DNA from 3 places in the Devosia sp. MC1541 genome. Region 2 is predicted to be linked to each of the others. Evidence: predicted binding sites of a transcription regulator. Region 2 holds the regulator's gene; each other region holds the start of a gene.
The links. The regulator PhoB, encoded in region 2, activates phosphate uptake and scavenging genes when phosphate is short. The targets are predictions, from matches to a motif close to TGTCATNNANCTGTCAT.
Positions count from the first base shown of each region.

Region 1: HKD40_RS08495 (YdcH family protein) is a predicted target of PhoB. The motif match lies at 1,138-1,154, and genes of this name have one in related genera.
Region 3: HKD40_RS05485 (NAD-glutamate dehydrogenase) is a predicted target of PhoB. The motif match lies at 1,072-1,088, and genes of this name have one in related genera.

Region 1 is NZ_JABBDZ010000006.1:45,646-47,909, reverse strand. Features, by position in the region: gene HKD40_RS08510 (5-(carboxyamino)imidazole ribonucleotide synthase) at 1-249, opposite strand, end outside; gene purE (5-(carboxyamino)imidazole ribonucleotide mutase) at 246-746, opposite strand; gene HKD40_RS08500 (DUF465 domain-containing protein) at 820-1,035, opposite strand; gene HKD40_RS08495 (YdcH family protein) at 1,190-1,366, shown strand; gene HKD40_RS08490 (sigma-54 dependent transcriptional regulator) at 1,545-2,264, shown strand, end outside.
Region 2 is NZ_JABBDZ010000015.1:12,888-15,151, reverse strand. Features, by position in the region: gene HKD40_RS14130 (autotransporter outer membrane beta-barrel domain-containing protein) at 1-356, opposite strand, end outside; gene phoB (phosphate regulon transcriptional regulator PhoB) at 625-1,326, opposite strand; gene phoU (phosphate signaling complex protein PhoU) at 1,426-2,139, opposite strand; gene pstB (phosphate ABC transporter ATP-binding protein PstB) at 2,160-2,264, opposite strand, start outside.
Region 3 is NZ_JABBDZ010000003.1:233,940-236,203, forward strand. Features, by position in the region: gene HKD40_RS05485 (NAD-glutamate dehydrogenase) at 1-975, opposite strand, end outside; gene HKD40_RS05490 (hypothetical protein) at 1,289-1,567, opposite strand; gene HKD40_RS05495 (flavin reductase family protein) at 1,629-2,171, opposite strand.

The DNA of each region.
Region 1 (2,264 bases), on a different contig from region 2:
GGGCACATTCTCAAACTCATAGGTGATGACATCGACTTGGCTGGCAAAAGCCTTGAGCGCAGCCACATCGTCATAAGCCGCCACCGTCTTAAACGGCGTCACATCAAATGCCGGGCTCTGTGGGTCCGGGCAATAAATATGGCTTTTCAAACCCAGCTTTGCAGCGGCCAAAGCCAACATGCGCCCAAGCTGCCCCCCGCCCAAAATACCAATAGTGGAGCCAGCGGGTAGCGCGGAATCTTGGGTCACGGACGACTACTCAGTATCAGAGGGAAATTGGGCACAGACGCCGTTTGGCGGGCGCGATGCGCCTCGAGGCGATCGGAAAGTTCATCATCGTTCAGCGCCAAGACAGCTGCCGCCAACAGCGCCGCATTGATAGCGCCCGGCTCGCCAATCGCGAGAGTTCCAACAGGAACTCCGCCCGGCATCTGCACGATGGAATAAAGGCTATCGACGCCCGAAAGCGCCTTGGAGCGCACGGGCACGCCGAACACCGGCAGTATCGTCATCGCGGCAATCATGCCCGGCAGATGCGCCGCGCCACCCGCACCGGCGATAATCACCTTAACGCCTTCAGCTTTGGCGTTGGTGGCAAAATCGACCATGCGCTCAGGCGTACGATGCGCCGAAACGATGCGCGCTTCATATTCGACTTCGAGACTTTCGAGGGTTTCTGCGGCCAGCCGCATAGTTGGCCAATCAGATTGGCTGCCCATAACAATGGCGACGGGTGGCTTGAGCATGGCGTGTCCCTCAGAGCGCTCCACAAAGCGCGGCATTAGCCCAGATTTGGCCATAACTCAAGCAGCCAAGGCCTCAAGCGATGATGTCAGGCAAGAGTATATTTTCCAGCTGAGCGATGCGGTCTTTGAGCGCCAGTTTGCGCTTTTTGAGCCGCTGGATCAGCATTTGATCGGCCATTTGAGACTGCGTTAAAGTCAGGATCGCAGCGTCCAAATCGGCATGTTCCTGGCGTTTCGTTGCCAGTTCAAGACCAAACTGGGCCTCAATTTCCTTAGTCAGGGGCAGCATTCACGCACCAACTTTGTGGGCATATCAGTTACCTCTGGTTAGCCCATGATCATGGAAAATGCATCACATTTTCGAGGACTGCCGCATGGGTGTCGACAAAGCATGAAAGATTTGTGACGATACCCAAGTCCAACACGCTGAAAGGAGTTCTTTAATGACGACTGAAGGCCACATCGCAGCGCTCGAGCGGCGCCATCAGGAACTGGATAAGCAGATCCATTCTGAAACGCAAAATCGCCTCAAAGACGATTTGATGGTTGCTTCGCTCAAACGCAAAAAACTCGAAGTGAAGGACGAACTTTACCGTCTCCAGGGCGCCACGCGGCAATAAATTCTACGAAAGGCAGAGTTTCTCTGGAGGGTCACGGCACAGCCGGGACCCTTTTTCATTTTAGTAAACAAAAGCAAAATCAATAGGATTAACGCCCTCTTAAGGGCAGACCTTCATCGTCTTCCCAAAGTGGCACACAGCGATTCGTGTGTCCTGCGACGGGAAGGCCAATAGGTTCATGACGCGTGTTCTGGTGGTTGATGACGATCCGGTCCAGTTGCGGCTCACCGCCGAGATTGCAAACCGTGCCGGGTTCAAACCGCTGACCGCCACTGGTGGCGAACAGGCGCTCTCCATCCTGCGCGAAGATCGCAAAATCGGCGCGATGATTCTCGATCTGGTCATGCCAGATCTCGATGGCATGGGCGTTATGGAAGTGATGCGCCGCGAGGGCATGACGACCCCCGTTATTGTCCAGACCGCAAGCGCCTCACTTGAAACCGTTATCTCGGCCATGCGTCAGGGTGCGGCGGATTATTTCGTCAAACCCGTAAGCCCCGAGCGTCTGGTCATCTCGCTGCGCAACGCCATGAAACTGGATGCGCTCGAATCGGCGATCCGCGCCGAGCACGCCCGCAAATCTGGCACCTTCAGCCACAAGGATATGATCGCAGCGGCCCCTGCTATGGCGCGCGTCATTACCCTCTGTGGCAAAGCCGCCAAGAGCGCGATCCCGGTCCTCATTGAAGGCGAAACTGGTACAGGCAAAGAACTTGTCGCCCGCATCATCCAAGGCACGTCCGAACGCGCCGGAAAACCTTTCGTCACCGTCAATTGCGGTGCCATTCCCCCGAACTTGGTCGAGTCGGTCCTGTTTGGTCACAAGAAGGGCGCGTTCACAGGCGCGCATGCTGACCAGAGCGGCAAGTTCGCTGAAGCCAATGGCGGCACGATCTTC
Region 2 (2,264 bases):
TCACCAGTGGCGTAGACGCCATAGGAGCAGTCTTCGTAGGAGAAGATGCCGCCGTGATTGACCACTCGCGTGTTAGCTGCCAGCGTTTCCAGCGCGTAGGTGGCGCTTCCGCGATTTTCGATCGTACCGTAGTTCGTGATCACCGTATCCAAGCCGGTGATGGAAATCACGTTGCTTGTGGAGTCCAAGGTGCCACCACTTGCGATAAAGAGCGTGTCCCCGATCCCGGAAAGGCTCTGAGCACCTCCGGTTTGACCTTCACTGATGGTGATATCTCGGGCCTGCGCTGCGGTGATATTGGTAGCAGCAAGTAGGGCGACGATCGCCGGTACAACGGCAATTGGCTTTGACAACATAGTGGCGCGGCAATCTGCAGCTTTTGGCGCTGCTCAACAAATCAGGAGACACGAAGAATATTATGGTTAATTCTATGATATGAAAGGACTTTACACGTCAAGCGTCTGATTTGGTGGATTGCGTTATTGGGCCTCGTAGAACACGCAAAACAGTTTCGATGCGCCCCGCGCAGAGAGATTTTTTGGCTTTTTTCTGATCAGCGGCGACTTGCGGTGACCAGAAAACAGTGCCGAGTGTCAGACCTTGTTGTGCCTAAGGGCACGCGATCTAAGCCAGTTGCGAGAAGCGTTCGTCGAAGGAGTAGCCGGCGCCGCGGACCGTGCGGATGGGGTCGGCTTCCTTGCCACGGTTGATGGCGCGGCGGAGGCGGCCGATATGGACGTCCACAGTGCGTTCGTCGACATAGACGTCATTGCCCCAAACGCCGTCGAGAAGCTGCTCGCGGGTGTAGACGCGGCCCGGATGGGTCATGAGGTATTCGAGCAGGCGATATTCTGTCGGCCCAAGGTGAATGTCTCGGGACCCACGGCTGACGCGGTGAGTGGTGCGGTCTAGCTCAAGCTCACCAACCTTAAGCGCGTTCGTCACAAGGCTTGGGCTCGCCCGGCGCAGCAGCGCTTGAATACGGGCGACGAGTTCGGGGACAGAGAATGGCTTGACGATGTAATCGTCTGCGCCGGTGGTGAGACCGCGTACGCGCTCTTCTTCTTCGCCGCGGGCCGTGAGCATAATAATTGGAACGCGGGCGGTTTCTTCACGCGCACGCAGGCGACGGCAGATTTCGATGCCGGAAACTTCGGGTAACATCCAATCGAGCAAGATCAGGTCAGGGACGCGTTCTGCGATGGCGTGGTGCGCTTCATCGCCGGTTTCCGCTGTGACGACATCAAAGCCTTCAGCCTGCAGATTGTATTGCAGGAGCAGGGAGATGTCGGCTTCGTCTTCGACAACAAGGATCGTCGCGGGCATGGGCGTGCTCCGTCAATCGGCCCGTAGGGACCGTTACTCAATATAGGGGATTTTCGAAGAGTTCGTCACGCCGATTGGGCGACGTGACGAAATTGGCGCTTAGGCTTTGATCTGCTGACGTTGGAGTTCTTGGACGTCGCTGGTGAGCTGCTTACCAGTCGAAAGATAGTAAGCGCGTTCAGCGATATTGGTTGCGTGGTCGCCTACACGTTCAAGGCTCTTGGCGCAGAACAAAAGCTGGGTGCAAGAAGTGATGTTGCGCGGATCTTCCATCATATAGGTGAGGAGTTCGCGGAACAGGGAAGTGTGCATGGCGTCGACATCATCATCACGATTGCAAACGTCAACGGCAGCTTCCGCATCACGATTGGCGTAGGCGTCGAGCGCCTCCTTGAGCTGACCGAGCACGAGAGCGGTCATGTTACGGACGCCGCTGTAGAACGAGGCCTGCAGGTTGATCGTTTCGAGCTTGAGCGAGCGGCGGGCCAATTGCTTGGCCATATCGCCAACGCGCTCAAGATCCGACGCCACGTGGATGGCGGTGATGATCGAACGCAGGTCGGACGCCATTGGCTGACGACGGGCGATCATGGACACGGCCATTTCGTCGATTTTGCGTTGCATGTCGTCAATGCGCTGGTCGGCGATGATGGTCACGTCAGCCAGTTCGCGGTCGAGCTTGAGCAGGGCGCGCGTGCCGTTTTCGACAGCCGTTTCCACCTGACCACCCATTTCGGCGATGGCCTGCGCGAGGGCGAGAAGTTCTTCGTTATACGAGGTAACGATGTGCTCTGTGCCGGTATTGTGTGGCATGGCTGTGCTCTCCCCTTAGATTAACCGATACGGCCCATGATGTAGTCTTGGGTCTGCTTGTGGACAGGGTTGGTGAAGATGTCTTCCGTGTCGCCCTGTTCAATCAGATTACCCAAGTGGAAGAA
Region 3 (2,264 bases), on a different contig from region 2:
AGCCAGCGGATCAATCGCTGAGCGCTGCATAACCTCGGCGATTTTTTGCCGGATAATAGGGACGTCCGTATGCGCCGCCGATTGCGCTTGCGCAGTATAGAGCCCGACGACGCGCAGCTCCCCGATTGGCTCGCCGCTCGGCCCATAGCGCTTGATGCCGATGTAATCGAGATGCGCACGCCGATGGATGCGGCTGCGCAAATTGGCTTTCGTCACAAGGATAGGCTCGTCGCTTTTTGCAAAGCCAACCAGCTCCGGCGTCGAGTGGACATAGTCTGCCCCGCTGCGCACCACCTTAAAATTAGGCTCGTGGAAAAGGCCAAGACCAGGGCCATCGGCCTCGATCAACTCATCGCCCACAAGGCGGAAGTCCTTCACGCCCACAAAAATGAAATTGTAATGCGTCAGCCACTCGACAAACGCCTTTGCCTCAGCGGCCCCTGCCATTGTCTCAGGTATCGCCTGCGTTGCAGCACGCACCGCAGACAACATCGGCGATAGGTCGGTCACTGCGCTATGCACATCGCGCAGGGTTTGCGCGATCTCTTCGATCAATGCAGATTGATCGGCCACCGGATCAGTCTGGGTATGTAAAACGCTCACTTGCCGCTCGGCCGCGCTTTGCGGGCGGACAATAGGATGGGCAAACAGGCGGACATTCCCGCCGCCGCTGCGCACTGCCGCCAACACGCTGTCGACGATATAGGGCATGTCTGGGGAGATAATATCGAGCACCAGGGGCGCACCCGCGCCTGCTGGTGGGGTGACCCACAATTTCAGCTTGGTGGTGTCGATCTCTTGGAGACGCTGGTAAGTGTTCCGCAGGTCTGCCAGCAATACAGCGCTGTCGGCGCGCTCAAGATCGCTAGCGTCTATCGTCCTAAGTGCTGATTTGAGGAAGTCATTTTCACCGCTGTCGTCTGAATTAAACTGCTGAGATGTTTCTAAAATCCGTGAAATGACTTCGTCATTCATGCCGCTTGCTCCCTGACTCGCGTGCCAAGAGTAGGCCGGAAACGGGCGATATGTCTCTATCGTCTGTTTCAAACGCCCATTATGCTACGGCACTTGTTTCATCAGAATGTCACATTGGGGCAAACTGTTTCTCAATTCGGCCTGAGAACGAATTGTTAAACGCTTGTTAATGCCGACCAGAGTGGTAGTGTTAGGGGGTAAAGTGCGGAGGCCCTCATGCGCCAACTCCAACGCTATGTCTCTTACGCAGCCCTCGCGGGCGCGCTGATCCTAGGCATCGTCGTCACCACCCACGCTGGCCCATTCTTTTAGGCTAATGCAGGGTCTGCTGCGGTAGCGCCGCAAAATCTCGCGTATCGATTTCCGGCCCTTGCCAGAAGACGATGTAGAGCAGATCGCGCCCATCCTCGTCGGTGATTTCGATACAGCGCGGCACGCCGAGCTGTTCATGATCGCCTGCAATTCTCTCGATGATAGCTCGCCCCATCTCAGCAGCATTCTGCTCTGCGGCGTCGAGATTACTGTGTTCGCTGCCCACGTCATCGCGGAACAACTCGTCGTCTATGCGAAGGTTGAAATAAAAACGCGGCACGCTCGATCTCCAATCACCCAAAGATAACGCGACAGAGGGCAAAACCGTTGCCACTCCTGTGTTACCCGCTGTTTTTGGGCAGGGCATAGTTACGATTATGCCAAAGCAATGGTGTCGCTTTTGTGTTGGTTTCTGCCTCGATCAACGCTCCGGCAAACAGCACATGCGTTCCCGTTTCCATTGAACCGATCACTTCGCAGTCCACCGTCATAGCTGCGCCAAGTAGTTTGGGGTGGCCCGAGTGCCAGCGTGTCCAACGCCCCACATCGAAGCGCCGCTCTGGTGCAAGCTTGCCGGCGAAAGCGTCTGCAATATCCCTTTGATCATCTCTGAGCAGGGCCAGAGAAAAACCGCCTGTTTTGGCAATCACATCCGCCAACCGGCTGACAATATCTATGGAAATCAGGATGGCCGGGGGCTGCGCCGAAAGCGACATAACCGAGGTGACCGTACGCCCAACCATTTCATCGCCCCGTCTCGCCGTCACAACATGCACACTGGAGGCGAGAGTCGCCATAGCCTGCCGAAACTCTGCTTCGCCAACCGTAGAATTGCGTAACGGACGCATCCGCATGGTGTCGGGCAAATCAAATTCAGCAATCATCGGCAGGGTCGGTCGTTTCGTGGTCAAAATGTCTACGCGGCTCGCGTTCGGTAAAGCGTTTGGCAGGTGATGCTCTGGTGCCCATCGGAGTTC